2 regions of the Streptosporangium sp. 'caverna' genome follow, and region 1 is predicted to be linked to the other one. Evidence: riboswitches for the same ligand, from Rfam matches in the RefSeq annotation. Region 1 holds a riboswitch; the other holds the start of a gene.
What was found. Region 1 has a riboswitch for glycine ahead of gcvT (glycine cleavage system aminomethyltransferase GcvT). Riboswitches for the same ligand answer to the same signal wherever they lie in the genome.
Positions count from the first base shown of each region.

Region 1 (14,972 bases):
GAGCCACTGGCCGAAACTCACCAGCGAGACGATCGCGAACACCGTCAGGGGACGCTTGCGCTGCCAGAACAGCGGCACGCTCAGCAGCAGCCCGAGCCCCAGAAACCCCGGCAACCCGAGGCCGAGACCGAGACCGCCCCAGGGCATCCTGTCGTCCACGACGACGAGCCACATGTTGAGCAGCGATACCAGCAGGAACGGTGTCAGCCACAAGGCGTCCACGGTCCCGGGATGGCGCCGACTCCAGGCGCGTAGTCTGCCGAACACATCACCACGATACGTAGGTGGAGATCAAAGCCCTTCCCCCTCAAGGGGGAACCTGATGTACGACCCAGGTCGCACATTTTGTCCTGCTTACGCAGTCTTTACGACTCTTCCGGAAGGATGCTTGCTGGGAGCACCCTTCGGGGTGAGTAAAGGGAGATTGTTTGTGGTGATCAATCACAACAACGCCGGGTCGCGCGGCGAGTGAGAACCGCCGCGCGATCCGGCGGCCCAGCCCGGTTCAGTGAGGATCATCACACCGGATCGCCGATCCCGTCCTTGACGGTGGAGTCCGGCGGCTTCGCCTCTTCGCGCTCGCCCATCTCGCTGAAGGCGGCGGCGTAGTCCTCTTCGATGGTGGATTCGCGCAGCAGTTGAATTGCTTTGCGGATCACCGCGGATCTCGATTTGGCGCGCTTCTGGTCCAGGTAGTATTCGATGAAGAATACGTCTTGGCTTGAAATGGTGACGCTGGTGTTTATTGGTTTGAGATCGACGGTGTAATCTTTAAGGCGGTTGTGGGGTCGACGAGATTCGAACTCGCGCTGGACGACACCTAAAATCGTTGCCTCTACCGTTGGGCTACGACCCCTATTCTTTCCTGCGAAATTATCTGTCTGTGAATGGCAGTTCGGACAGAGGAATCGCAGGTTTTCTTTTCTGTTGTCCAGCCAGTCGCCGCTGATGTGATCAACGTGCAGGGTCAGCCCCCGGCCCAGCCAGACGCCCTCGATCTTACAGGCAGCGCACTGGTACGGCATCCCGATTGCCGTCAGGGTCCGGCGAAGCTGGGAAGGGTCTGGTCGAGGACTTCCCTCGGGTCGCACGGTGAGAACCTGTTCCGGCCGACGGCGCTGGGGCGAGACCTTCCCCTTGTTCGGGGCGACCCTGCGGAAGTGAGAGGTGTCGATCCCGAAGCGCTTCAGCTGGCGGCTGATGTGGGCGTGGTTGCCGCCCGCGATGGTGATGCCGAGATGGCGGAGGACGTCGGCGATGCTGAGGGAGACGGCCGCCGCTGCGGCCAGCATTTCGGGGGTGTATTTGTATTTGATGGGCATGCCCCAAGGTTATGCAATGGGACCGACAATTCTTGGGGCATGCGCGGGCCACATTAAATGGCGAAATGGGGCATTTAATCGAGGCCGAGTTCGCGGCGCAGGCGGGCCACGTGGCCGGTGGCCTTCACGTTGTAGAGGGCCTTTTCGATTTTGCCGTCGGCGTCGATGACGAAGGTGGAGCGGATGACGCCGACGGTGGTCTTGCCGTACATCATCTTCTCGCCGTAGGCGTCGTAGGCCTTGTGGACCTCCAGCTCGGGATCCGACAGGAGGGGGAAGGTCAGGGCGTCGCGTTCGACGAAGTCGGCCAGCTTCTTCGGCTTGTCCTTCGACACGCCCAGGACCACGAAGCCGGCCGCGGTCAGGGAGGCGAGGCTGTCGCGGAAGTCGCAGGCCTGCTTGGTGCAGCCGGGGGTCATCGCGGCGGGATAGAAGTAGAGGATGACCCGCTTGCCACGGTAGGTGTCCAGGGACACGGTGGCGCCGTCGGCGGCGGGAAGCGTGAAGTCCGGGGCGGCGTCGCCGGGCTCGAGTTTCATAAGGTTTCCTCCGAGGAATCGTCCCCGGCCAACTTACCGGGCTGTCTGAAGTGTCGTGAGAGGGTCGGACCTGACAGACTGATCAATGTCAAGGGGTATGAGAGGAGAGCCATGGCGGACACCGATCCTGCGGAGCTGGAGCGGCAGATCGAGCGCACGCGCGGGGAGCTGGCCCAGACGGTGGACGCCATCGTGGACCGGGTGAGCCCGAAGCGGGTCGCGGAGCGGGGCGTGGCGAAGGTCAGGTCGGACGTGGAGCACTTCGTCGCGCAGGTCGGCGACCTGGTGAACGGGGCGGCGGCGCGGCCGGCCAGGTTCGAGGGTGAGCCCGAGGGCCTGTGGACGGACGAGCAGCCGAACCTGGCGCCGGTTCTGATCGGTGTGGGGGCGGTGCTGGCGATCGGCGCGGTGATCATGCTTTGGCGACGCCGACGGTAGGCCGGCGGTGGAGCGGCGCCCGTGGTGAGCGGCGCCCGTGGTGATCCGGCTTTTCGCGGTGGGCTGAGGATCCAGGGGCCGGAGGTTGACGGTGATCCGGCCTGTCCGTGATGGATCCGCCGGTTGAGGGTCGAGGGTCAGAGGAAGGTACGGCCCTCGCCTCGGTAGGTGGGGACCTCGTCCACGACCTTGTCGCCGTCGATCAGGTGCAGGCTGGCGAAGCGCTCGCAGAGTTCGCCCGCCTTGGCGTGACGGAACCAGACGCGGTCGCCGATGCGCAGGTCCTCGGCCGCCTGGCCGAGCAGGGGGGTCTGGACCTCGCCCGCACCCTCGTCGGAGTCGTAGCGCAGTCCGCACGGCAGGTAGGGCTGGGGCAGGCGGTTCTGTCCGGGGGAGCCGGAGGCGGAGTAGCCTCCGCCGAGGACGGTGACGACGTCGGGCGCGGGGCGGCGGACGACGGGCAGGGCGAACAGGGCGGCGGGGCGGCCGGTGAAGCCGCGGTAGAAGTCGAACAGGCGGGGGTGGAAGAAACCAGATCCCGCGGCGACCTCGGTGACGGCCTTCTCACGGACGGTCTTCTCGATGCTGCCGGTGCCGCCGCCGTTGACGAACTCCAGCTCGGTGACCTGGCGGACGGCCTGGACGATCCGGCCCCTGCGCATGATCAGCTCTCGCCGGGACTGGGCCTGCATCCAGCGGATGGCCTGTGTGAGGGCGGGGTTGCCCGGCGGGTCGTCGCCGACTCCGGCGATCTGCGCCTCGTAGGCCATGAGACCCACCAGCCGGAATCCGGGCCGCTTGGCGGTCGCGGCGGCCAGGTCGGCGGCCTGTTCGGGCTCGCGGATGGGGGAGCGGCGGACGCCCGCCCGGAACCTGCCGCCGAAGGCGACGAAGCTCGCGTCGATGTCCAGGCATACCCGGATCTCGTGGCGGTTGCGATTTTGGACGTCGGCGACCGCGGACTCGATGAGGTCCAGGTGCTCGATCCGGTCCACCATCACCGTGATCTCCTGTGCCGCGGTGGTGTCGGAGGCCAGTTCGGCCAGCGCGGCCCGGTCCGCGGTCGGGTATGCGACGAGCACGTCGCGCACGCCGGTGGAGACCAGCCAGAGCGCCTCGGGCAGGGTGAAGGCCATGGTCCCCGTGAACCCGTCCATGGCGAGGATCCGCTCAAGCACGGGCCGGGACCTGATGGACTTGCTGGCGACTCTGATCGGCTTGCCCGCGGCCCGCTGGACCATGCCGGAGGCGTTCGAGCGCAGGGCCGCGAGGTCGAGAACGGCGAAGGGCGGATCCAGGTGCGCGGTGGCCTGGTCGTAGCGCTGTCGATCGTCCATAACGGCAGGATAACCCGACCCGACAGAATATGAGCATCATTCATGTTAGGGATTCGGCGGTAAATTCTCCTGCCGGGACGATCCCGAGATCGTGCAAGTGGGCGATTGCACCCCGCCGGGGAACGCGAGGCCGCGTACACATGTCCGGGTGACGACTACTCTCCAGGAACCCCTGGCGGGCGCGGAGGCCAAGGCCGCCGGCGAACACCTGCACACGGTGCGTCGCAGGTCGGTGCGGATGCTGAGGCCGGGGAGGTCTCCGGCTGGCGTGGTGGTGGCTCTGACGGCGTCCGTCGTGCTGTCCGCCGCGGCCGTGATGACGGTCGGCCTGATGATGGGCTCGCCGGTCGGGCGGGTGCCGTACAGGAGGCTCGTCAACGGGCCCGGGGCGTGGAGCTGGTCGGATCCCGCAACCGTCGCCGTGGCATTTCTCCTGATCATGGTCGGGCTCCTGCTGCTCGGGCTGGCGGCGGTGCCGGGACGGACCCGGCTGGTGCCGTTGGAGTCCGGGGACCCCCTGACGGTGATGGGCCTGACCAGGTCCGGGCTCCGCCGTACGCTGCGGCAGGCCGCCGAGTCGGTGAACGAGGTGAGTAGGGCGCGGGTACGGCTCACGTCGCAGGACGTCGAGGTCACCGTGTTCACCGACGCGGACAGGACCGGACCGTTGCTGCGCCGGGTGGGCGCGGCGGTGGGCGATCGGCTGGCGGGCCTGGGCGCGATGTGCGGGGGCGAGGTCGTGGTACGGCTGCGCAGGAGAAGGGGCTGATGAAGGCATACCTGGGCAACCGGATCGGCCTGGCCGTCACCGGGGCGGTGCTGACCGGAGCCGGGCTCTACGGTTTCCTGCGGGGATGGGGCAGGATTTCCAGCCTGCCGAGTGGAGAGCGGATCCTGAGCCGGGAGTTCCCCGGCAGGCTGGCCGGGCATCCGTGGGCGGGGTGGCTGGTCTCGCTGACGCTGGTGGTGCTGGCGCTGCTCGCGATCCGGTGGCTGCTACACGCCGTCGGATGGAGGCGCTGGGGGAGGCGCACCAAGGCCGGGACCGCGATGCTCGTCGGTGCCCTTGAAGAAGTCGAAGGGCTCAGCCGTGCTCGCGTGAGGTTCGTAAGGGACGAGCGAGTTCGGATCAGGGTGAGCTGTACGCCTACGGCCGATGTCGGCAAACTCGTGACGCGGCTCAACAAGGGCGCCGTCGGCAAGGTTCGCGGGACGCTCGGGGATCCTGAACTGGGGGCGGTCGTCCGCCTGCACGTCCGCCGCCGCTGACCGCTCGCGCAGGAACCTTTCGCGCCGGGGCTCATCCTTCCAGAACCCTTCGTGCGGGGACTCCTCGCGCGGGGGCTCCTCGCGCCAGAACGCTGAGCGAGGAGAACTGTCGCGCTGCAGTCCCTCACGCTGGAATCCTTCGCGCAGGAGCCCCTCGCGTTGGAATTCCTCACGCGCGAGCCCTTCGCGCAGGAGTCCCTCGCGCAGGGTCCCCTCGCGGAACCCCTCGCGCTGGGATTCCTCGTGCCGGATCTCCTCGGGCTGGGACTCCTCGATCGGGGACTCCTCGTGCCGGGACCTGCCGTGCCGGGGTCGCCGGCTCCCGGCCTCCTCATGTTCGGGGCTCTCCTGCCGGGCGCCGAAGGCCAGACCGGCGGCCAGGCAGAGCAGCGGGAGGGCGGGCACGACGTAGCGGTGGTCGAAGGCCGCGATGAAGGGCGGCAGGATCAGCAGCATGGTCCCCGCGGCCCACGGCAGCAGTACGGCGCCGCCGAGCCGCCGCAGGCGCATCAGGACGCCGACGAGGCCCACCAGCAGGATCACCGCCAAGAACGGGCCACGCACGAAGCCGTTCTGCTGGTAGGCGCGCAGCCAGCCGGCGTACGGCTCGACCAGGGAGGGCGCGCCGGAGGTGCCCTGGTAGGCCGTCGTCAGCTCCTCGGCGGTCTTCCCCTGCGAGGCGACCCCCTTGGGGAAGGGTTTCGCGTCGTCGGGGAAGACATACGCGCTCTGCGGTCCGGGGACGGGGTAGACGCGGCGGTCCCAGTCGAATATGTGGGCCACGTCGGTCAGGCCCGCCCGGAGGAAGTCCAGGGGCTGGGCCAGGATGGCCTGGGTGGCGAAGGCGCCGGCGAGCTTGTCGCGTTCGGCCCAGGTGCCCTTGATCTTGTTCAGCGGGGACTTGCCGTCCCAGATGTAGACCGGCGGCGCCGCTCGTTCGCTCACCGGCTCCGTGGGGCAGAGCGCGGCCTCCGGTCCGGCGGGCTTGATCTTCGCGCAGTCGGCGAAGGTGACGGTGCGCGCCCACAGGAAGGCGTTGCCCCGGGTCAGCCCGTAGCTCCCGTACTCGGAGCCGAACCAGACGGCATAGGAGCCCAGGCCGATCACGGCGGCCAGCGTGGCGGCGGTGATCGCCTTCCACCCGGCCCGGCGGATCAGCATGCAGACCAGTGCCACGGCGATCAGCGGCAGCCCGATCGTCCGGGTGACGGTCCCCGCGGCCAGCAGGAACCCGGCGAGCAGCGCGATCCACACCGGCGGCCGCCGCCACCACAGCAGCAGCGTGACCGCGAGCACCGCCAGGAACTGGAAGAGCAGGTCCGCCATGACGAGGTGTTCGAGCTGGACCTGGTGGACGTCCAGCAGCACGGGCAGCGCGGCGAGTGTCGCGCCCCATCCGGGCAGCCCGCCCAGACGGCGCAGCAGCAGGTAGACGCAGACGGCCACGGCCAGCCCGAGCAGGTGCTGGACCACGACCACGGCCTGGACGCTGGACAGCGGTTGCAGCATCCACAGGAACAGCGAGTAGCCCGACGGGCGCGACTCCATGGGCCGGGGGTCGAGCCCGCCGCCGAGGTAGACGAAGGAGTCGGCCCAGAACCACAGGGCCGGCCGGTAACCCAGCACGGCCAGGGCCCGGAGCCCGCCGCCGACCAGCAGGGCGGCCAGGAAGAGCCAGTGTGCGCCGAGGAAGCGGAGCAAGCGCGGAGCGCGACTCGCCGGGGGCGTTCCCGTTGACACCAGAACCTCCTGAGTCTCTCCGACAAGGCCACCCAGCATAGGTGCGAGATCAGATGGTCTTGTACGAGATAGCGAAGGTTGCGGTGATTGGTCTGTTTGTCGAATGGGTGAATCGGTGGTCAGCGCGGCCGGCCGGCACGGGGTGTGGGCCGGCCGGCGGTCAGCGCGGGCCGACCGGCACCGGGTCTGAGCCGGTCGATGGCCGGCGGGGGCCGGCCGGCGTCAGGTGCGGGCCGGCCGCCGGTCGGCGCGGGCCGACCGGCACCGGGTCCGAGCCGGTCGGCGGCCGACGAGGACCGGCGGGCATGCGGGGCCGACCGGTCGTCGACGACGGTCGATCAGCATTCGATGACGTTCACGGCGAGGCCGCCGCGACTGGTCTCCTTGTACTTGTCGAGCATGTCGCGACCGGTGTCGCGCATCGTTTTGATCGCCTTGTCCAGGGACACGAAGTGCCGGCCGTCGCCGCGCAGCGCGATCCTGGCCGCGGCGATGGCCTTGATCGAGGCCACCGCGTTGCGCTCGATGCACGGAATCTGGACCAGCCCGCCGATCGGGTCGCAGGTGAGACCCAGGTTGTGCTCGATGCCGATCTCGGCGGCGTTCTCCACCTGCTCGGGGGTGCCGCCCAGCACCTCGGTGAGCCCGGCGGCGGCCATCGAGCAGGCCGAGCCGACCTCGCCCTGGCAGCCGACCTCGGCGCCGGAGATGGAGGCGTTCTCCTTGAACAGCACACCGATCGCTCCGGCGGTCAGCAGGAAGCGGACCACGCCCTCGTCGTCGGACTTCCGCGTGAAGCGGTCGTAGTAGGTGAGCACCGCGGGGATGATGCCCGCGGCGCCGTTGGTGGGGGCGGTGACGATCCGGCCGCCGGCGGCGTTCTCCTCGTTGACGGCGAGGGCGAACAGCGAGACCCAGTCCATCGTCTGCAGCGAGTCCTTGTCCGGGGACTCGCTCTGCAGCTGCCGGTGGAGCTGGTGGGCGCGGCGGCGGACCTTCAGGCCGCCGGGCAGCACGCCCTCCTTGGCGATGCCCCGCCGTACGGACTCCGACATGACCTGCCAGAGGTGGAGGAGCTGGGCGCGGATCTCGGCCTCGGTGCGGCCGAAGGCCTTCTCGTTCTCCAGCATCAGCCCGGAGATCGACAGGCCCGTCTCGCGGCAGTGGGCGAGCAGTTCGACGGCCGACAGGAAGGGGTACGGCACCACGGTGTCGTCCTGCTTGATCCGGTCGGCGCCCGTGGCGTTCTCGTCCACGACAAAACCGCCGCCCACCGAGTAGTAGACCTTCTCGCGGTGGGCCTCGCCGTTCTCCGCGAAGGCGGTGAAGCGCATGCCGTTGGGGTGGCCGGGAAGGGAGATCTTGCGTTCGAAGACCAGGTCCTCGCCGATGACGAAGGGGATCTCGTGGGAGCCGTACAGGGAGATCCTGCCGGACGTTCGCATGGCGGCCAGCCGCTCGTCCACGGTGTCGACGTCGACAAGCTCGGGCTTCTCGCCCGCCAGGCCGAGCAGGACGGCTTTGTCGCTGCCGTGCCCCTTGCCGGTCAACCCGAGCGAGCCGTACAGGATGACCTCGACCCTGGCGGTTTTCTCCAGGAGCCCATCCTCGTTGAGCCCCCGGGCGAACTTGTGGGCGGCGGCCATCGGGCCACCGGTGTGGGAGCTGGACGGGCCAATTCCGATCTTGAAAAGATCGAAGACACTGATCGTCATTGATCTGGTCCTTCACATCGCCGTGATCACGCGTACGCGTCGGTACGCGTGATCACGGCGCAAGATGGGAGATTTTATGACTCACCGGAGGTGAGCGCGGTGTACTCCTCGGGCGACAGCAGGTCGTCGGCGGTGCCCTCAATACGGATGCGGAACAGCCAGCCCTCGCCGTAGGAGTCGCTGTTGACCAGCGAGGGGTCGTCCACGACCGTCTGGTTGACCTCGACGATCTCGCCGCTGACCGGGGCGAAGATGTCGCTCACCGACTTGGTCGACTCGACCTCGCCGACCGCGTCGCCGGCGGCGACCGTCGTACCGGCCTCGGGGACCTGTACGAAGACCACGTCACCCAGCGCCTCGGCGGCATACGCGGTGATGCCCACGGTGAGGGTCAGGCCGTCGTCGACGCCGGCGATCCACTCGTGTTCCTTGGTGTACTGCAGGTCCTCGGGAATGCTGCTCACTTTTTCCTCCTGTAGAAAGGCAGTTCGACGACGTCGACTGCCTCGTGGCTACCCCGGATGTCCACGGCCAGGCCGGTGGACAGGCCGTTGTCCACATAGGCCATCGCGATGGGCCTGCCCAGTGACTGGGAGGGCGCTCCGCTGGTGACCTCGCCGACGACGCTGCCGTCACCGGCGACGACCACCGGATACCCATGGCGGGGCACCCTGCGGCCGGTCGCGATCAATCCGACCAGGCGGCGGGTCGGCGGGACGTCCTTGAGCGGTTCCAGGGCGGCCCGGCCGACGAAGTCGCCCGGTTTGTCAAACCTCACCACACGGCCCAGCCCGGCGTCGAACGGAGTGTGCTCCGCCGACAGTTCATTGCCGTAGAGCGGCATGCCCGCCTCCAGGCGGAGGGTGTCGCGTGCGGACAGTCCGGCGGGGATCAGGCCGTACGGCTCGCCCGCCTTGGTGAGCGCCGCCCAGAGCGGCTCCGCGTCACCGGCCGGGACGAACAGCTCGAAGCCGTCCTCGCCGGTGTAACCGGTGCGGGCGACGAGCGCCTCGCGGCCGGCCACGGTGGCGGGAAGCCCCGCGTAATATTTGAGCCCGTCGAGGTCGGCGTCGGTGAGCTCGCCCAGGATGGCCTGTGCCCGCGGGCCCTGGACCGCGATCAGCGCGTACTCCTCGGAGCGGTCGTCCACCGTCGCGTCGAAGTCCTTGGCGCGATCGGTGAGCTCGGCGGCGACGCGGGGATAGTTGGAGGCGTTGGCGACGACCATGAACTCGTCGGGGGCCAGCCGGTAGACGATCAGATCGTCCAGCACGTGGCCTTCGGCGTCGACGATCATCGTGTAGCGGGCGCGGCCCGGCTCGACGGCGGAGATGTAGCCGACCAGCGCGTAGTCGAGGGCCTCGCCGGCCTGCGGGCCGGTCACGAAGATCTCGCCCATGTGGGACAGGTCGAACAGTCCTGCCGCCTGGCGGACCGCGTTGTGCTCGGTGGACTCGCTGCCGTAGCGGAGCGGCATCAGCCAGCCCGCGAAATCGGTCAGCGTCGCGCCGAGGGTCTCGTGGACGCCGCGCAGCGGCGTAGGTCGGGACATGTTCGCACCTCAGGCAGGGGACAGATGAGAGCATCCTCCCCCTCTGTCATGGGTGCCTGAGAGTTTCGCCCGATTTTTGCCGGACTTTCACCTTCGGCGAGGCCGCGGGGCCTGCTTTCCAGAGGACACCTACCCGTACGGTCCTTTGCCTTGAGAGGTTCGCGGGGAGGGCTTGCTCCTTCAGGGGTCCTGGTCTGGCTGTCAGGACGCTCTCCCGCACGGGATTCATCGGTGTTGCGACCAGCCTAACGGCCCGCACCTGCCCGGCGAAATCCCCCTGCGGTGAGGCCCCCTTCCCGGCGCCTCCCCGTGCCTGGCCCGCCTTGCCGGCGGGTCGCTCCGCGCCCCGGGATCGGACATCGGGAAGGCGGGGTCAGGCGCTTTCGCCCGCCGTGAGCAGACCGTCGCCGGGGAGGTCGTCCTCGGCGGGCGCGTCCTCGGTCCGTACGGTGCGCACCGCTCCGCCGCCGGCGGCCGTCGCGGCCAGACGTTCCTCGGCGCCGTCGACGATCTGCAGGTCGGCCCTGGTGTGCGCGATGGCCGCGTCGACGAGCAGGGACACCAGGGGGTCGTTCTGCTCGCGGCGAAGGCGCGTCAGCGCGGCCAGGTCCGACAGGTATGCCCTGCGCTGCGCGGACACGAACGCGCCGAGGGACTCCGTGCCCAGCCGGCCGGCCGCGAGCAGCTTGAGGAACAGCTCGTCCCGGAACCCCGACGAACGGATCCACGGGGTGCCCGCCCACTCCCGGAGCTCGTCGGCGCCCGCCTCGGTCAGCTGGTAGAGCGTCTTGTCCGGGCGGTCGCTCTGCGCCACGTGGCTGCGGGTCACGTGACCGTCCCTGACCAGCCGTTCCAGGATCTGGTACAGGTGCCCGATGTTGAGACCGCCCCACTGGGGGCCGACCGCCGACTCGAACCGGGCCTTGAGTTCGTAGCCGTGGCTGGGCCCGTCGGCCAGCAGGGTGAGTACGGCATGGCTAAGCGGCATGGTTCCTACATTGCCACAGGGTAAGGGTTTCGCGGCCTTCATACATTGTGACAATGTATCGACCATGAGCGTTGACGTCAGCTTGAGAGGCATCAGCCGCGCCTACGGCTCGACCAGGGCGCTCGACGAGGTCAGCCTGGAGGTCGAGGCAGGTCAGGCGGTCGCGTTCATGGGGTCCTCCGGAGCGGGCAAATCCACGCTGCTCCATCTCGTCGGTGCGATGGATCTCCCTGACGGGGGCGAGATCCACGTGGCGGGGGAGCGGGTCGACATCCTCGGACGCAGAGGTCTGGACCGGCACCGGCGCCGCGTGGGTTTCGTCTTCCAGCGGTTCCACCTGCTTCCCGCCCTCAGCGTGCTCGACAACGTTCTTGCTCCCGTGCTTCCGCGGCGGGTGGACTTCGACCGCCGGGCGCGGGCCCGCGAGCTGCTCGGCTCGGTCGGGCTGACGGGCAGGGAACGGGCGCTGCCGGGAGAGCTGTCGGGAGGCCAGCAGCAGCGGGTGGCGATCGCCCGGGCGCTGATCGGCCACCCGCCCCTGCTCCTGGCGGACGAGCCGACCGGCAACCTCGACAGCGTCACCGGACAGGAGATCGTCGACCTGCTGTTCTCGATCCGGGAGGAGTACGGGATGACCATGCTGATCGCCACCCACAACCCGGAGGTGGCGGCGGCGTGCGACCGGGTGGTCCGGATGCGGGACGGCCGGATCGTCGGGGACGACCGGGTGACGCCCACCGAGGACGTGCTCGACCGGATCGGGCGTCTCGGATGATCCGCCTGGTCCGGGCACAGCTCCGACATCGGCTCGGCCGGGCCCTGGTGCTGCTGCTCGGCATCGTGATCGCGGCGACGGGCTTCACCGTGCTGACCGGGACCGCCGCGACCCAGCGCCTGGAGATCATCGGCACGGTGGAGAAGAACTTCCGCTCGCAGTACGACATCCTGGTCCGCCCGAAGGGCTCCGCCACCACGCTCGAACGCTCGCAGGGGCTGGTCCGCGCCAACCACCTGTCCGGCATCTTCGGCGGCATCACCATGGAGCAGTACGAGAAGGTCAAGGCTGTCAACGGCGTCGACATCGCCGCCCCCATCGCCATGATCGGCCACTTCGAGCAGATCGGGAGGTCCCTGATCGACGTGACGGACCTGCTGCGCCGGGGCGACCGCACCATGTTCCGGGTGGAGCGCACCCGCGTCACCGACCGGGGCCTCACCCGGATCCCGTTCCGGCAGCCGCAGTACGAGTACGTCACCCGCCGCCAGGTCGCGCTCAGCATGCACAAGTACAGGGAATACGACCGTCTCACCGCGGGGGCGTGGGAGAAGCTCGACGGCGGCCGGCAGGTCCGGTTGAGCACCTCGCTCGACTGGCCCCAGGGATTGGCGGCCAGCGCCTTCCCCTCCGAGCGGACGATCCCTACCAGTGGGTACTGGTCGCTGCAGAACGGCGAGGGACCGCTGTTCGGCCCCGGGCTGTGGGACCCGCCGCGCGGGCGGGCGGCGATCCGGATCGAGCAGGAATTCCCCTTCCTGCTCGCCGCCGTCGACCCGGTCGCCGAGGCCCGCCTGACCGGGCTGGACCGGGCGGTGGTGGAGGGGCGTTACCTCGGGTACGACACGCCCCAGGAGGTGTCGAGCGAGGTCAAGATGCTCGCGGCGTCCATTCCCTACGTCGACCAGCAGGACGAGATCGTGATCCGGCGACTGCCCGAGGAGGTGACGGAGAAGGTCATCCAGGGCATGCCGGCCAAGCGGTTCCTGTCCTACCTGGACACGCGGCGAGGCGAGGCGGTCAAGCGGACGACCATCGGCGCCGAACAGGTCTACGAGAAGATGCTCGACGACTGGACGGACTTCCCCCCGAACCAGTTCTGGCCGCTCAAGCGGTACTGGACGTCGGCGCCTGCCGAATACCGAGAGCGGGACGGGCGCAGGCTCGCCGCGCTCCCGGTGCGGAACGCCCCCGAGGCCTGGACGACTCCGTTGGTGAAGGAGAACAGCTCCCCGGAGAACAACGCCCCGACCGCCCCGGTCGGGGCGGTCGACACCCAGTTCCGCACCCTGACCTACCGGACGATCCAGGGCTGGGTCTTGGACGGACTCAACAGCCGCGTCGTCGGCAGGTTCGACCCCCGCAAGCTGCCGGGGTTCACCGAGCTGACCCGTCTGGCGATGCAGACCTACAGCGCTCCCGTCGCCCGGCCGGGCGACGACCGGACCGCGGCGTTGCTCGGGAACCGGACCCTGCTGCCCAACGACAACGTCGCCGGATACCTTCAGGCTCCGCCGCTGCTGCTCGTCAACCTCCAGGAACTGGAGAAGATCAACCGGAGGACCGAGGGGCAGCCCGCGCTGAAGGCGCCGCTGAGCGTGATCCGGGTGCGGGTCGCCGGTGTCACCGGGCCCGATCCGGTGAGCCGGGAGCGGATCAACCAGGTGGTCAGGGACATCGTCGCCGCCACCGGGCTGGAGGTGGACATCACGGTCGGCTCGTCGCCGTCGCCGGTAACGGTGGAGCTGCCCGCGGGGTCCTTCGGGCGTCCCGCGCTGACTCTCGAAGAGGGATGGGTGAAGAAGGGCGTCGCCTACCGGATCCTGGACGCCGCCGACCGCAAGTCGCTCGTACTGTTCGTCCTGGTCCTGGCCGTCTGCGGGCTGTTCGTGGTCAACGGCGCGGCGGCGGCCGTGCGGGCCAGGAGGTCCGAGCTCGGCGTGCTGGCCTGCCTGGGCTGGTCACGGCCGAAGCTGTTCGGGACCGTGCTGTCCGAAGTGGGGACGGTCGGGCTGCTGGCGGGCGTCGCGTCCGCCGCGCTGGCAGGCCCGGTCGCGTCGTGGTCGGGGGTGGCGCCGCCGGGGCAGCGGGCATGGCTGGCGGTCCCCGCCGCGATGACGCTGGCGCTGCTGGCAGGCCTGGTCCCGGCCTGGCAGGCCTCACGGGTGCCGCCCGCGGAGGCGGTACGGCCCGCCGTACGGCTGCCGCGCCGGGCGCGCTCGCCGCGCGGGGTGGCCGGGCTGGCGATGAGCGGGCTGACCAGGTTTCCCGGCCGGACCCTGCTGGGCGCGGCGACGCTGGCGGTCGCGGTCTTCGCGTTGACCGTGCTGCTCGGCGTCACCTACGGCTTCGAGGGCCGGGTGGTGGGCTCGCTGCTCGGTGACGCCATCGTGGTCCAGAGCCGACCGGCCGACTACGCGGCGATCGCGGTGATGTTCCTGCTCGCCGCGCTGGCCGTGGCCGACGTGCTCTACCTCGGTGTGCGGGAGCGCGACACCGAGCTGGCGGCACTGCGCGGGTCCGGCTGGACGGGCGGCGCGCTCGCCCGCCTGATCGTCCTGGAGGGGGCCGGCCTCGGCCTGCTCGGCGCGCTCGCGGGAGCCCTGGGCGGGGTGACGGCGTCGTTCGCGCTGGCGGGCGAGCTTCCGGCCGTGGTGATTCTGGGAGCGGGCGTGGCGGTGATGGTGGCCGTCGTACTCGCCACCCTCGCCTCGGTCGTCCCCGCCCTGCTCGTCCAGCGGCTGCCGTTGGCCCGCATCCTCGCCCAGGAGTGAGGAGGCGGAGATCTCGCTCAGAGGCGGATGTGCTCGACCAGGGCCTCGAACAGGGCGGACTCGTCCTCGGTCTCGGGGTGCCACTGGACCGCGAGGGCGAACGGGTGGTCCACCAGCTCGACGGCCTCGATCGTGCCGTCCTCGGCGTGAGCGGTCACGGTCAGGCCCGTCCCCAGGCGGTCGATCGCCTGGTGGTGGGAGTGGGCCACGTCCACGCTCTCGGTATCGAAGATCTTGGTGATCTGGCCGCCCGGCTCCAGCCGTACGGGCATCCGGCCGTAGCGACCGGGGGCCGGGGCATGCCCCTGGTGGCCGACGACGTCGGGAAGGTGCTGGTGGAGGCTGCCGCCGAGGGCGACGTTCAGGATCTGGAGGCCCCGGCAGATCCCCAGGAACGGGACGCCCCGCTCCAGGGCCGCCCGGGTCACCCCGAGCTCGGCCTCGTCGCGGAAATCACGGACGTAGCCGGTCCGCTCGTGCGGGATCTCGCCGTACCGCGCCGGGCTGACGTCTCCGCCACCGG
Region 1 covers NZ_CP029711.1:1,572,729-1,587,700, forward strand. The annotation lists gene DKM19_RS07065 (sensor histidine kinase) at 1-222, opposite strand, end outside; gene DKM19_RS49320 (hypothetical protein) at 519-659, opposite strand; tRNA gene DKM19_RS07070 (tRNA-Leu) at 784-856, opposite strand; gene bcp (thioredoxin-dependent thiol peroxidase) at 1,397-1,861, opposite strand; gene DKM19_RS07085 (DUF3618 domain-containing protein) at 1,973-2,299, shown strand; gene DKM19_RS07090 (amino acid deaminase/aldolase) at 2,437-3,636, opposite strand; gene DKM19_RS07095 (DUF6286 domain-containing protein) at 3,785-4,405, shown strand; gene DKM19_RS07100 (hypothetical protein) at 4,633-6,645, opposite strand; gene DKM19_RS07105 (L-serine ammonia-lyase) at 6,984-8,360, opposite strand; gene gcvH (glycine cleavage system protein GcvH) at 8,435-8,824, opposite strand; gene gcvT (glycine cleavage system aminomethyltransferase GcvT) at 8,821-9,912, opposite strand; glycine riboswitch at 9,946-10,040, opposite strand; glycine riboswitch at 10,041-10,139, opposite strand; gene DKM19_RS07120 (PadR family transcriptional regulator) at 10,286-10,900, opposite strand; gene DKM19_RS07125 (ABC transporter ATP-binding protein) at 10,965-11,675, shown strand; gene DKM19_RS07130 (FtsX-like permease family protein) at 11,672-14,449, shown strand; gene DKM19_RS07135 (gamma-glutamyl-gamma-aminobutyrate hydrolase family protein) at 14,467-14,972, opposite strand, start outside.

Region 2 (14,972 bases), 2.4 Mb from region 1:
CATTCCTATGCACGGGGAGTGGCCTTCCGTGGACCGAGAGCTGCATGCCATCGTGTCTCCGGCCGGGCCCGAGCTGTTCCGGGCCGTCGGCGCGGCGCTCGACGGCAGCGGCCCCGCCGTCCTGCCCCTCCCCTCTGACCTGCCCGTCTCCGCGCTGCGGGCGACGCTCGACGCGCTGCGTCCCACCCACGTCGACGGCGTACGGCACCCCGGCGGCACGGGAGTCCCCCCCGAGGTGGCCGTGGTCATCGCCACCAGCGGCTCGACCGGCGTCCCCAAGGGCGTGCAGCTCTCCGCCGACGCCCTGAGGGCCTCCGCGGCGGCCTCCCTGCGCCGCCTGGACGCCCGCCCGGGCGAGCGGTGGCTGTGCTGCCTGCCCCCCTCGCACGTCTCCGGCCTTCAGGTGCTCATCCGGTCCCTGCTGGGCGAGACCGAGCCGATCGTGCACGACGGATTCTCCCCCGAGGCGGTGCTCGCCAGCGGCGCCGATCACGTCTCGCTGGTGCCGACCCAGCTCCGGCGCCTGCTCCACGCGGATCTGTCGGTCTTCAGGACGATCCTGCTCGGCGGCGCCGCCGCCCCGGCGGAGCTGCTCGCGGCGGCCAGGGCGGCCGGCGCCCGGGTCGTCACCACGTACGGCATGAGCGAGACCTGCGGCGGGTGCGTCTACGACGGCGCCCCTCTGGACGGGGTGGATCTCGCCGTCGGCGCCGACGGCCGGATCCGCATTTCCGGCCCCGTGCTGTTCCACGGTTACCGGCTCCGTCCCGACCTCACCCGGGCCGCCCGCGACGGCGGCTGGTTCCTCACCTCCGACCTCGGCGCCCTGGACGGCGGGCGGCTGCGCGTGCTGGGGCGGGCCGACGACGTCATCAACACCGGCGGCGAGAAGGTCGTCGCCGCGACCGTGGCGGCCGTCGTGGCCGAACATCCCGCGATCGTCGACGTCGCCGTGGTCGGCCGCCCCGATCCCGAATGGGGCGAGCGGGTGGTGGCCGTCGTGGTCTCCCCCACGCCCCCGTCCCTGGCCGAGCTCCGCGCCTTCGCCAAGGAACGGCTACCCGCCTACGCGGCCCCCGCCGAACTGGTCGTCCTGCCCGAAATACCGCTTTTGCCCAATGGCAAGCCAGACCTCGCGGCCCTCCGTTATGGTCTTCAACGGGAACCATGAAGGTGCTCCCACACGTCCAAGAGACAGCCGGAGCAGGAAGGACGAGCCCGATGAACATAACCCGCAAGACGTGGATCTCCGCTGGGATCGTCGGCGCGGTCCTCATCGGCGGCATGTCCGTCGCGGCGGCCGCCGCGGACGGTGGGATCGAGAAGATCGAGGGCGAGACCCGGAAGATCGAGAAAATCGACGAGCCCGCGCCCATCCCTCCGCGGCAGCCGGGCACACCCTCGGTCCAGGAACCGTCCCCCTCGCAGGAGACCGCTCCCCCGAAGGACGACGACGTGGTGTCCCGGGAGATCAATCCAGACCCGGGGCAGACAGGGCGCTACTGGACCGACGCCCGCCTGGAGGGCGCGCAGCCCATGCCCATGCCGGAAGGCCCGGTGAACGCGACCGAATAGGCCCCGCCACACGCCCCTGACCGGGGTGAATTGCAAAGGCGAGGACCTGCCCGGCATATTTTCCGGGTAAAGCCGGGAACAGAAAGTTCTTGGTCGGGGTTATTGGTACTGGTGCGTTGAGGGACCCCCAGACCACCCCACCCAACAAACTGTACGTAGACGACTCCGTGATGGAGGAGGTGTCCTCATGCCCCAAACCGCCGTGGCGACCTCATCTGAGGCCCCGACGACCCTTGAACAGTTCCTTGACCGAGGGCGAGTCCAGGGCCACCTTTCTCTCGCGGAGCTGCGCCGTGCCTTCGCCGAGGCGGGCATCAGCCCGGCCGAGGGTCGGTCGATCCTGCGAGAGCTCACCGAGGCGGGCGTCAGCCTGGCGGCCGAGAACGAGCCCACCCTCGCCGCCGCCACGAAGAAGCCCGCGGCCAAGACCACCACCCGCAAGACCGCCGAGCGCAAGACCAAGGCCGCGCCCGCGAAGAAGACCACGACCGCCAAGGTCGAGACGGCGCCCAAGAACCCCAAGGACGCCGAGACGGAGATCGACGACGAGGAGTGGGCCCCCTCCGACGACGTCGAGGTCGAAGTCGAGCCCACCATCGACCTGGACGACCAGTCGTCGGTCATGGGCGACTCGGTGCACACCTACCTGAAGTCGATCGGCCGCCGCACCCTGCTCACCGCCGCCCAGGAGGTCGAGCTCGCCAAGCGCATCGAGGCCGGTCTGTACGCCGAGGCCAAGCTGGAGGCCCAGCCGGGCCTGTCCGCCGCCATGCGCGACGACCTGGAGTGGGTGGCCGAGGACGGCCGCCGCGCCAAGGACCACATGCTGGAGGCCAACCTCCGCCTGGTCGTCTCCGTCGCCAAGAAGTACACCGACCGCGGCATGGCCCTGCTCGACGTGGTCCAGGAGGGCAACCTCGGCCTGATCCGCGCGGTGGAGAAGTTCGACTACACCAAGGGCTACAAGTTCTCCACCTACGCCATGTGGTGGATCCGCCAGGCCATCCAGCGGGGCTTCGCCGACTCCGCCCGCACCATCCGCCTGCCCGTCCACGTGCTCGAGATGCTCTCCAAGCTGTCGCGCGTCGAGCGTGACATGCACCAGCGTCTGGGCCGCGAGCCCACGGCGGAGGAGCTGGGATTCGAGCTGGACAAGAGCCCCGACCAGATCGAGGAACTGCTCCGCACCAGCCGCCAGCCGATCAGCCTCAACGCCACCATCGGCGAGGACGGCGAGACCACCATCGGCGACCTCATCGAGGACGTCGACTCCCCCGAGGCCTCCGAGGTGGTGGACCGCCAGCTGCTCGGAGAGCAGTTGCGCGGCGTGCTCGGCAACCTCTCTCCCCGGGAGGCCAAGATCATGGCCCTGCGCTTCGGCCTCGTCGACGGCAAGCCCCACACTCTCGACGAGATCGGCAAGCACCTCGGCCTGACCCGCGAGCGCATCCGCCAGCTGGAGAAGGAGTCCCTCTCCAAGCTCCGCCACCCCAGCAACACGCGCCCGCTGCTCGACTGGGCCAGCTGACCGCTTCACAGGACGCCGCCGCGAACTCCGGTTCGCGGCGGCGTTCCGCGTCCCGGCCGAACGATCGGGCCGGCACGATCTCCCGAGGATCGACCCGTCCGGGCCCGTAACGAGCCCACCGCCGATCATCACCGGTACGGCTCCGCGGCCGGACGACCGGAGCCCTGTCCCCGGCGAAGTGCGCCGGGCGGCCCGGCGCAGTGGCGGACAAAAGACAACACCCACCGTGATAAGTCACGGTGGGTGCGAAATCGCTGTCACTCCGGCAGGGGAGCGATCACCTCGCGCCGGCGACCCGAAGGGGAGCGGCGGCGGCCTCCGGGCGCTCCGAGGCCGGAACCAGGCGCGGGACCCGGACGATGCCGGTCAGGCGGTTCTGCTCGCGGAGGGTGCGCAGGCGGTTGACCTCGGCGGTCCACTCGGCGCCCTTCGGGGTGGCCCTGCCCTTGCGGCGGCGGATCCGGTCGTCATAGGACTTGATCCCGAACGCCGCCCGCTGGCTGGCCTCGGCGCCTCGCAGCGCCTCGGTCAGTGCCCTGTCAAAGGCCAGACCGGCGGCCCGGAGCTCCTCCGGGGACGCGAGGGAGGCCTGCGTCCGGCGCAGAGCGGCCTCCGCCGTCCGCGCCTTCTCCAGAAGCTCGGGGAAGCTCTTCCCGACCTCCTGGTCAGCGTGGTGACGAACCTCCGCCTCCCGGCTCACGCGCGGTCGGAAAAACGCCATCTTCTGCCCTCTCTCGCCTGTTCGCCGGACCTTCCCGGCACGTTACGGCTCGTAGCTTACGCCGTTCCTCTCCGCCCCACGTACTCAGGGACCGAGCTGTCCGGCGCGCCCGCCTTTACACAGTAAGGTAAACGGTGGCAGGATGCCACCATGCCTGCCAAGCGACCACCCATCCCGCTCTCCAGGGAGCGCATCATCGACGCGGCCCTGCACATCGCCGACAGCCAGGGGCTTCGGCGGCTGACGATGCGCCGGCTGGGCGACGCGCTCCAGGTGGAGGCGATGGCCATCTACCACCACCTGCCGCGCGGCAAGGACGCCCTCATGGACGCGCTCGCCGAGCACGTCACCGCCGTTCACGTCGAGCCCGGCGGGAGCTGGCAGGAGAGCGCGAAGGCGTGGTGCCGGGCGAGCCGGGCCGCGCTCAGGGAGCACCCGGGGGTGCTGGCGCTGGCTCTGACCAAGCCTCCCAAGGGGCGCACGGCGATCGCCATCAGGGAGCAGACCGACCAGCTGGCCGAGGCGGGGCTCGGCGACGCGCCAGGGGCCGTTCGGGCGCTGCGGGCCTACGTCTTCGGCGCGGTGGCGGTGGAGGTGCAGCAGTCAGGCTGGGCCGAGGCGGCGGATGATCATGATGAGCCATGGCGCCCGCCGTCGAAGGGCGGAGGCAGTCCGGGGGCCGACGCCGACTTCGAACTCGGTCTGGACGCACTCCTGGTGGGGTTGACCAGGCACTGAGTCATGTCGGAGACTTGTCATCGAGGGTTTAAGCGTCTGGCGGCGTGTCACGCTTGGCCCGGTATCATTCCATGAGGCATGCTGTGCGATAGGTCACACCCCCCGAAAAGCTTCCGAGGGACTCACCCGATAGCAGTTCGCAAACAGTCCTAACGGGCTATGTCGCCGGGGTGGGATCAGATCGCACACTTGTTCTTGATGTGCGGGCCTCACCTTGTTCGAGGCACGCATGGCCATATGTCAACCATCAGATGCTCGTCTCCCCGTCATGCGTGGAAACGGGGTCCCATCGGGGACGGTGCCCACCGGCCACCCGATGTCGACTCCGGCGAGCCGACACGAGAGATCCGGAGGCACGCCGATGTGCCCGCACGAGCCGTCCTGTCCGTCCGCCGACGCGCTGGACCGCGAAGCCGCCCGCACGATGGCAGCCCACCCCGAGCAGGGATGGAGCCTGCTCTGCAATGGTGTGGTGTTGTTCGAGGACACCGGCGAGCTCCTGCCCGACGGCGCCGTCATCGAGCCGCACCGGCCCCTGGCCGGCGTCGCCTGATCATCACTCCTCGATCGTCACACCTCGATCATCGCGCTGAGCCTGGCCGCATCCTCACGTCGAGCCACTCCGCGACGGCCTCGCCGACCCGGGCGGGGGTTTTCTTGAGATCGTGACCCTCCCCCGGCAGCACCACCAGGCGTGCGGCATCCGCCGCCTCGGGCACGCCGAAGGGGTCCCGGTCTCCACTCACCACCAGCACGTCCACGCCCGCCGCGCGCAGCTCCCCGGCGCGGGACCGTTCCGGTCTGCCCGGCGGGTGCAACGGGAACGCCAGCGCGACGACCGCCTCGGCCTCGACCCGCGGAGCCGTACGGCAGGCGACCCTGGCCCCGTTGCTCCGCCCGCCCTGCACCAGCGGCAGCCCCGGATAGCGCCCGCGGAGCACGGCCACCAGCGCCTCCCAGGCCTCGTCCTGCTTGACCGCCGACCCCGGCGCACGGGCGCCCCGCATCCGGAACGGCTGGAGCACCCGCGCCACCACGCCGCCGATCCCCACCACGGCGTCCCGTACGGCCAGCAGGTCCGGGGCGTCCACTCCCCCGGCCGAACCGTGGGTGAGCACCAGCAGGAAGCGCGCCGCGCCGGCCTCGTCGATCTCCGCCACGGCCGGGCCGTGCGGGGTCGTGATCTCCATGGGCGGCGCGGCGGCCCAAGGCTCGGGTGGAGGCCCCGCGGCCGGGATGGACACGGAATTCGATCTCGAGGTGGACACAGATCTCGTCCTAACGACTGATGCCGGTGACCCGGCTCGCGTGGAGAATCGGAGAATGCCGGACTACCAAGATATTCGCCAGGACATGCGAGCCACCATCGAGGCCCGCCGGGAGCTCGGCCCGGAGTACGAGGCCGCCCTGGTCGAGTCGTTCGTCGAGCGCCTCGACCAGAGCATCGCCCACCGCGTGCGAGCCGAGATGCACGCCGCCGGAGCTCCGCCCCGCCCTCCTGCCCCGCAGCAGAAGAGGAGAGGCAACCCCTCGATCCCGATCGCGCTGGGCTCGATGGGCATCGGCATCCCGCTGACCGCCATCGCCGCTCAGGAGGCGGGCACCGCGGGGCTGCTGCTGGCCTGGGTGGGCATCGTGGCGATCAACCTCGCCCACGCGATCGGCAACCGGCGCGGCCGCGACTGAGCCTGAAGCCCTCCGCGGGGCTCAGGCGTCGCGGTCGAGCCGGAGACGGACCTCGGCCGCGAGGTCCTCGTCGGTGCTCTCCAGGCCGTAACGCCACACCCGCTCGGCGTCCTCGTCGCGGCCCCTGAGCGGGAGCGTGCGCGCCAGAAGCTCGATGGCCAGCGCGCTGGTCTCGACGTCGCCGCCCTCCTCGATCGCCGCGGAGAGCTCGGCGCACGCCAGCTCCAGATGGGCGATGCCGAGCATCACCCGCAGCCTGGGCACATCGGCCACGTCCGGCACCGAGAGCGCCTCCAGGAGCACCTCGGCGGCCTCGCCCGCCTCGCCCTCCTCCAGAAACACCTCGGCCAGCCGCTGAGCCGCCCGAGAGGCGATCTCCGGGTCCGCGGTGGCCAGGGCGGCCCGCAGCGCCTCCTCCGCCTCCTGGTCCCCCGTGGCGAGCCTGGCGAGCGCCATGTGCGCCAGCGGGACGTAGGCCGGGTTGCCGACGCCGAGCGCGGCCTGCCAGGCCGCTCGGGCCTGGTCGGTCAGGTCCTCCCGCTCGAAGCTCCCCGCGAGCAGGCAGGCGGCCTGCGCGGCGAACTCCGGATGACCGGTCCCCAGCGCCGTGCGCGCGGCCGTACGGGCTCCGGGCACGTCCCCGCTCTCCTCCAGCACCACCGCCAGGCCCACCGCCGCCTGGGCCCGGTCCGGCTCCGCCGGATCGGAGGCCAGCTCCGCGAAGATCGTGGCGGCGCCGTCGAGATCACCCGCCTCGGCCAGCTTCCGCGCGGTGTCCAAGGGACGCGTGTCCACCTCTGGCATGCAAGGTCCTTCCCCGGAGTAAGGAAACGACCCCGAGCCTAACGACTCGGGGCCGCGTCCGTCCCCCTCCATGCGCGACGGATGTGCGGCTCTTCCGCCGCGCGCGGAAGGGGACCGCCGCACGGGGTGGATCAGTCCTCGTAGGCCTCCAGCGGCGGGCAGGAGCACACCAGGTTGCGGTCGCCGTAGGCCTGGTCGATGCGGCGGACCGGCGACCAGTATTTGCCGTCGCGCAGGGAGGCCAGCGGGTAGGCCGCCTCGGTGCGGGTGTAGGGGTGGGCCCACTCGTCGGCGACCAGGCAGTCGGCCGTGTGCGGAGCGTTGCGCAGCGGGTTGTCGACCTTGTCGTACGCCCCGGTGGCGACCTTCTCGATCTCGCCCCGGATCGCGGTCATCGCCTCGCAGAACCTGTCGAGCTCGGCCAGGTCCTCGCTCTCGGTGGGTTCGATCATCAGCGTGCCGGCCACGGGGAAGGACATGGTCGGCGCGTGGAAGCCGTAGTCGACGAGGCGCTTGGCCACGTCGTCCACGGTCACGCCGGTCTCCTTGGTGATCTGGCGCAGGTCGATGATGCACTCGTGGGCGACCAGGCCGCCGCGGCCGGTGTAGAGGACCGGGTAGTGCGGGCTGAGCCTGCGGGCCAGGTAGTTGGCCGACAGGATGGCCTGCTCGGTGGCCGCCTTGAGCCCGTCGGCGCCCATCATCCGGATGTACGCCCAGGAGATGGGCAGGATGCCCGCCGAGCCGTACGGCGCCGCCGAGACCGGGCCGACCACGGAGTCGTCGCGCAGCGGGTGGCCGGGCAGGTAGTCGGCGAGGTGCGCGCGGACCGCGACCGGGCCCACGCCGGGGCCGCCGCCGCCGTGCGGGATGCAGAAGGTCTTGTGCAGGTTCAGGTGGGAGACGTCCGCCCCGAACTCGCCCAGCTTGGCCAGGCCGACCAGCGCGTTGAGGTTGGCGCCGTCGACGTAGACCTGGCCGCCCGCCTCGTGCACCATCTCGCAGATCTGGACGATCGTCTCCTCGTACACGCCGTGCGTGGACGGGTAGGTCACCATGATCGCGGCGAGCCGGTCGCGGTGCTTCTCGATCTTCGCGGTGAGGTCGGCGAGGTCCACGTTGCCGTTGTCGTCGCAGGCGACGACGGCCACGCGCATGCCCGCCATGACGGCGCTGGCGGCGTTGGTGCCGTGCGCGGAGGACGGGATCAGGCAGACGTCCCGGCTCCCCTCGCCACGCGCCTTGTGGTAGGCGTGGATCGCCAGGAGGCCGGCGAACTCGCCCTGGGAGCCCGCGTTGGGCTGGATCGACACGGCGTCGTAGCCGGTGACCTCGGCCAGCCAGCCCTCCAGCTCCTTGATCAGCTCGATGTAGCCCCTGGCCTGGTCCTCGGGAGCGTAGGGGTGCAGCCCGGCGAACTCGGGCCAGGTGATCGGCTCCATCTCGGTGGTCGCGTTGAGCTTCATGGTGCAGGAGCCCAGCGGGATCATCGACCGGTCGAGCGCGATGTCCTTGTCCTGGAGCTTGCGCAGGTAACGCAGCAGCGCCGTCTCGGAGCGGTGGCTGTGGAAGACCGGGTGGGTCAGGTAGTCGCTCACGCGCGCCAGGGCGGTGGGCAGGGCGTCGTGCGCGGTGGAGTCGAGGTCGGCCAGGACCGCGCCGTTGACCTCGAAGGCCGCCAGGACCTGCTCCAGGTGGATGAGCTCGGTCTTCTCGTCGCAGGTGATGCCCACGTGGTCGGCGTCGGCCAGGCGCAGGTTGATCCCGTTGTCGCGGGCGGCGGCGACGACCTCGGCCGCGCGGCCCGGAACCCTGGCCAGCACGGTGTCGAAGAAGGTGTCGTGCACGATCTCGACACCGCCCTGGCGGAGGCCCTCGGCGAGCACGACGGCGTGCCGGTGGGCGCGGCGGCCGATCCGGCGCAGCCCCTCGGGGCCGTGGTAGACGGCGTACATGCCCGCGATCACGGCGAGCAGCACCTGCGCGGTGCAGATGTTGCTGGTCGCCTTCTCCCTGCGGATGTGCTGCTCGCGGGTCTGCAGCGCGAGTCGGTAGGCGGGGCGCCTGTCGGCGTCCTGGGAGACTCCGACCAGGCGGCCGGGCATCTGGCGCTGCAGTCCCTCGCGAACCGCCATGTAGGCCGCGTGGGGGCCGCCGAAGCCGAGCGGGACGCCGAAGCGCTGCGAGGAGCCGATCGCGATGTCGGCGCCGAGCTCGCCGGGCGCGGCGAGCATGGTGAGGGCGAGCAGGTCGGCGGCGGCGACCATCTGGGCGCCGCGCGCGTGGGCGGCGTCGGCGATGGCGCGGAAGTCCCTGACCCGGCCGCTGGCGCCCGGATACTGGACGAGCACGCCGAAGCACTCGGGGAGCTCGCCGGTGAAGTCACTCTCGACCAGCTCGATGCCGATCGGCTCGGCCCGGGTCCGCAGCACCGCCTTGGTCTGCGGCAGCGCGTCGGCGTCGACCACGAACACGTTCGCGGCGCCGCGGCTCGCGCGGCGGGCCAGGGTCATGGCCTCGGCCGCGGCGGTGGCCTCGTCCAGCAGGGAGGCGCCGGCGACGTCGAGCGCGGTCAGGTCGGAGATGACCGTCTGGAAGTTGATCAGGGCCTCCAGCCGGCCCTGGGAGATCTCCGGCTGGTAGGGCGTGTACGCGGTGTACCAGCCCGGGTTCTCCAGGAGGTTGCGGCGGATGACGCCCGGGGTGATCGTGTCGTGGTAGCCGAGGCCGATCATCGAGGTGAGCACGCTGTTGCGCTCGGCGAGGGCGCGCAGCTCGGCGATGGCCTCGGGCTCGCTCGCCGCCGGGGGCAGGCTCAGCCGGTCGGAGAACCGGATCGCCTCCGGCACGGCCACCGCGATCATGTCGGCGGTGGAGGCGAACCCGACCGCCTCCAGCATGCGGGTCTGGTCTGCGTCGTCAGGTCCGATATGACGGGTCGAGAACGGCGGAGAGCTGAGCTCACTGAGCAGTGACAGGTCGGTCATGGAGAGCCTCCCGAGGCGGTGGAGACCGGCGCAGGGCGCGGGCCTATGCCGGATTCCCCCTCTGTCACCTCGACCTGAGAGCTTCGCCTCCCCTGCCGGGGAGGCTTTCACCGTCGGTGAGACGCGACTGGCGGACGCGTCTTCTTTCCAGAGTTGCCTCGTCCGCGCGGTACATGGTGCCTGAGAGATTCCGGGGAGGTTGCTCCTTCGGCGCCCCGATCTTGTCGGGGTCTCTCCCGCACGGTGTCAGTGGCGAGACAACTTTACCCCGTGCGGCGAGCCCTGCGACGACGGGCCAGCTCATCGGCGTGATGATCTTCTAAAGGGCTCTCGCTCGACTCCGCAGGTTCGCCGGGAAGATCTGCGAGGGAGCCCTCCACCTCCTGCCACACCCGGCCGAGCGCGATGCCGAAAACGCCCTGACCTCCCTGAAGGAGGTCGATGACCTCGTCGGGCGAGGTGCACTCGTAGACGCTCACCCCGTCGCTCATCAAAGTGATCTGGGCGAGGTGGTTGACGCCGCGGTCGCGCAGGTGCTGCACCGCGATGCGGATCTGCTGGAGGGAGACGCCGGTGTCGAGCAACCGTTTGACGACCTTGAGCACCAGGATGTCGCGGAAGCCGTACAGCCGTTGGGTACCCGAGCCGTGAGCGGCTCGGACGGTGGGCTCGACCAGTCCGGTGCGTGCCCAGTAATCCAGTTGCCGGTAGGTGATGCCGACCGCGGCACAGGCCGTCGCACCCTTGTATCCGAGGTCGGCGGGCACTTTCACCGGTTGCCCGTCGAACAGCAGACCTTCTTCACCCGCGCGCTGACGTGCCGATTGGCGCCGTTCCGGGTCATCCTGATCGGCGTTTCTATCCTCGCCGCTGCTGACCGCCACGCGGACCTCCGGCTTTCTCTCATCCCACGGCCTGATCTGGGGGTTTGCGCACGGCCGCAGGTTTCACTTGCACCGTAAGACTGGGGCCAAGCTCAGTCAACGACCCCACCCGGCGCGTCGTGAAGCGTAAATGCACCGAAATACCTACCCCGCGCGACCAAAGTCCTCGGGTGTGATCGTGTCAAGGAATTCCCTGAACTTCTCCACTTCGTCCTCCTGGTCGTCGGGGATGATCACCCCGGCTTCCCGGACCACCTCCTCGCTCGCGAAGATGCGTGCGCCGGTGCGCAGTGCCAAGGCGATCGAGTCCGAAGGACGGGCGCTCACCTCGACCCCGTTCGAGAACACGAGATCGGCAAAGAAGATCCCGTCACGCAGCGCGACGATGTTGACCGTGCTCAACCGGATCCCGAGTCCGTCGAGCACGTCACGGAAAAGGTCATGGGTGAGCGGGCGGGGTGGTGGCTCCTCAGCCTGGGCCATGGCGATCGCCGTGGCCTCCGTCATACCAATCCAGATCGGTAGATAGCGCTCCCCTTGCGCCTCCTTGAGCAGGACGATCGGCTGGTTGGAGGGCATCTCAACCCGAACGCCCACGACGTCCATCTGCAACACGGGCTGCTCCGTCTTCGCTGGATTCCGACCGGTTTGTTCAACGTAACACTCGTGGGGGTACGAGTGCCTGGTCAGGTTCTCACCGACCCAGGACCCCACGAACGCCCGAACGCAGAAGTGAGGCGTGCAATTCCAGCAGCAGACCCGTTATCTCCCTGGCCGTCTCGTCGGCCTGGTCGATGGCGCCCGGTCCGCGGCGGTGCAGCAGCGGGGCGACGGCCTGCTCCACGAGCCCGGCCTCGCGCTCGGCGGCGGCCTTGACGGCCCGTAGGTGACGTGCGTGCAGGCCGAAGGCCGCCAGGGCGCCGACGCTGCGGGCCACGGCCAGCGCCTCGGCGCTGTAGTAGCGGGCCACGGCGGCCAGCAGGCCGTAGTCCTCCAGCTCGGTGAGGGTCTCCTCGTCGAGCTCGGCGGCGGCGAGCAGCTCCTCGCGGCTGAGACGGACCTCGGGGGGCGCGTCGTCGGGGACGACCCGCGGTTTCGAGGCCGGCCGATCATCGCGGTCGGCCGCCTCGAGATGGTCCTTGATCACACGCAGTGGCAGGTAGCGGTCACGCTGCTCACTGAGGATGTAGCGCAGACGCTCGACGTCGGCGTAGGTGAACTTGCGGTAGCCCGAAGGACTGCGCTCCGGCTCGATCAGCCCCTCGCCCTCCAGGAAACGAATCTTGGAGATGCTGACGTCGGGGAACTCGCTCTGCAGGAGAGCGAGCACCTCCCCGATGCTCATGTGCGCACGAGCGGCCTGCGAGCTCATCATCCTCCAGCGGCGCCACGGGTGAGGAAGACCAGGCGGAACTTGCCGATCTGCACTTCGTCCCCGCCGTACAGGGGGACCTCCTCGATCCGCTCACGGTTGACATAGGTGCCGTTCAGGCTGCCGACGTCGCAGACGGTGAACACCCCGCCACCGTGCCGGCGGAACTCCACGTGACGGCGCGAGACGGTGACGTCGTCGAGGAAGATGTCGCTCGCGGGATGGCGGCCCACGGTGGTGAGGTCGCTGTCCAGAAGGAAGCGGCTGCCCGCGTTGGGACCGTGCCTGGCGACCAGCAGGGCGGTGCCCGGAGGCAGCCGATCCACGTCCTGTCGGTCGGCAAGAGGCGCCTCTCCGATCTCCGGCTCGTAGGTCTCGATCCTGGAGAGGGAAATGGTCGACGTGCTGACTTCGGGTGCTTCGACCCTACTCAGCGGCGACCCGCAGTGTGAACAGAAACGGGCATCCTCAGGGTTGGCATGACCGCACTGCGTGCAGTAGACGCTCGGCATCGATCGGCTCGGCCTCCTACCGCGAAGACGCGGCAACGGTGCTCAGGATGCGCGCCTCGCTTCTTCGCTTCTCAAGTATTTGTTCAGACTGCGAATGTCGCAACCTACAGTGATGAGAGTCGAAGGTCAAGGCTGACGCTGGACCGCGGGTTCGGTCGGTGACAAAGTTACAGCCGGTACTGCCTCCGGTCCATGCCGCCGCGCTGGATTCGCTGTGTTTACCGTCTCTTCCGCGTGTTGATGTGTGTCTCCGCATCCGTGTGGTTCCGCTGTGCTCACCGTGCGTGTCGTACGCGCCGTTCGCTGCGTGCGTGTTGCCGTGTGCGCGCCGTGCGCGCCAGGTTCGCTGTGTTCGCCGTGTTCATCGGGTGACCGGGATCGGACGAGTGCCCCTCAGCCGCCGGCGGCCTCCTCCACCACCCGCGCCCAGTGCTCGATCATGACCTGCGCGGAGTCGACGTCGAACCCCTCGGCCCACAGGTGGGTGACGGCCTCGGCCGGGTCGGGCAGCACCAGGGCCCAGCTCCCGTCCTCGGCGACGACCCGCACCCCGTCAGTGGTGTCGATGCGGTAGTGCTCGGCGGCCTCGATGACCGAGCGCATCACCGCGCCCTTGGCCGCCCACGGGGTCGGCACCGTCCGGCGCAGCAGCTTGGCCTCGGGGATCCTGGCGTCGATCTGGCTGAGCGACAGCCGGGTCCTGGCCACCAGGCCGAGCAGGCGCAGGAACACCGCCAGGCCGTCCACCGTGGGCCCGAACTCGGGCACGATGAAACCACCCCGCCCATCGGCCGCGAAGACCATCTCCGGCCTTCTGGCGGCCGCGGTGAGCGCGTCGATCGCGGTGGAGGTCCACTCCGCCTGCACCCCGTGGAACCGGCAGACCTGCTCGGCCACCCGGGTGGTGGTGACCGGCAGCGCCACCCGGCCGCCGCGCCGCTCGGCCGCGACCAGGTCCAGCACCACCAGCAGGGCCCGCTCCTCGCTGATCAGCTGGCCCATCTCGTCCACGAGGGCGACCCGCTCCCCCACGGGGTCGAACCGCACCCCGAAGGCCGCCCTGGAGGAGCTGACGAGCTCCGCGAGGCGCTGGAGGTCGCGGCGGCGCTCGGCGAAGGTCTCGGTGGGCGAGGCGTCGTCCAGCCGGTTGTTGACGGTGAGCACGTCCACCCCGACCCTGCCGAGGAGGCTGGGCAGCACCAGCGAGGAGGTGCCGCCCGCGCAGTCGACCACGACCTTCATGTCGGCGTCGCGGACCCCGGTGATGTCCACGCAGCGCAGCAGCTCGTGGGTGTAGTCCTCCACGGCCCTCGCGGGGAAGCTGAGCTCGGCGATCTCGCCGGGGAAGGCCCGGCGGAACTCCTGGCGGGCGAAGACCCGGTCCAGCTTGCGCTGGGCCGCCGGGGACAGGTCGGCGCCGTTCTCGTCCATGAAGACGATGTCCACGCTCTGGGGGTCGCCGGGGGTGGTGCGCAGCGCGATGCCGCCGACGGCCTTCTCCCTGGCGGTGTGGAAGCGGGCGACGGGAAGCGCGGCGGCCTCCAGGTCGAGCACGTTGATCGCGCTGGCGTTCAGGGCGCTGATCACGGCCCGCTTGAACGCCCGCGCGGCGCGGGAGGAGTCTCGGGAGGTGATGACCGAGGCGCCCTTCTTCAGGGTGGTGGCGTAGGCGCTGGCCAGCCGGACGCACAGCTCGGGGGTGATCTCCACGTTGACCAGCCCGGACACCCCTCGCGGGCCGAACAGGTTGCGCTGGCCCCTCGGCTCCCAGATGACGCTGTTGTTGATCACCGCCCCGGCCTCGATGGTCTTGAAAGGATAGATTTTGACGCCGGAGGAGATGTACGCCTCGGCCTCGATGATGCACTCGTCGCCGACGACGGCGCCCTCCTCGACCCGGGCGCCGGTCATCAGGTCGGTGTTCTTGCCGATGACGCAGCCGCGCAGGTGGGCGCTCGGCCCCACGTAGACGTTGTCGTGAACGGCCGCGCGATGCAGGAAGGCCCCCTCGCGGACCACGGCGTTGCTGCCCAGCACGGAGTATTCGCGCAGCTCGGCCCCTGCCTCGACCTTGGCGTAGTCGCCGATGTAGAGGGGGCCCTTGAGGATGGCGTCGGCGTCCACCGAGGCGCCCTCGGCCACCCAGATGCCCGGGGAGACCTCGA
Region 2 covers NZ_CP029711.1:3,955,161-3,970,132, reverse strand. The annotation lists gene DKM19_RS17530 (AMP-binding protein) at 29-1,171, shown strand; gene DKM19_RS17525 (hypothetical protein) at 1,222-1,575, shown strand; gene DKM19_RS17520 (RNA polymerase sigma factor) at 1,763-3,103, shown strand; gene DKM19_RS17515 (hypothetical protein) at 3,381-3,824, opposite strand; gene DKM19_RS17510 (TetR/AcrR family transcriptional regulator C-terminal domain-containing protein) at 3,975-4,562, shown strand; gene DKM19_RS17505 (DUF5999 family protein) at 4,924-5,115, shown strand; gene DKM19_RS17500 (alpha/beta family hydrolase) at 5,144-5,752, opposite strand; gene DKM19_RS17495 (hypothetical protein) at 5,886-6,248, shown strand; gene DKM19_RS17490 (hypothetical protein) at 6,270-7,052, opposite strand; gene gcvP (aminomethyl-transferring glycine dehydrogenase) at 7,184-10,039, opposite strand; glycine riboswitch at 10,197-10,288, opposite strand; gene DKM19_RS17480 (MerR family transcriptional regulator) at 10,303-10,923, opposite strand; gene DKM19_RS17475 (bifunctional nuclease family protein) at 11,068-11,538, opposite strand; gene DKM19_RS17470 (MerR family transcriptional regulator) at 11,618-12,268, opposite strand; gene DKM19_RS17465 (FHA domain-containing protein) at 12,295-12,807, opposite strand; gene DKM19_RS17460 (mannose-1-phosphate guanyltransferase) at 13,201-14,972, opposite strand, start outside.
Region 2: it holds a riboswitch for glycine, as region 1 does, so the genes downstream of both, gcvP (aminomethyl-transferring glycine dehydrogenase) here and gcvT (glycine cleavage system aminomethyltransferase GcvT) in region 1, are expected to answer to the same signal.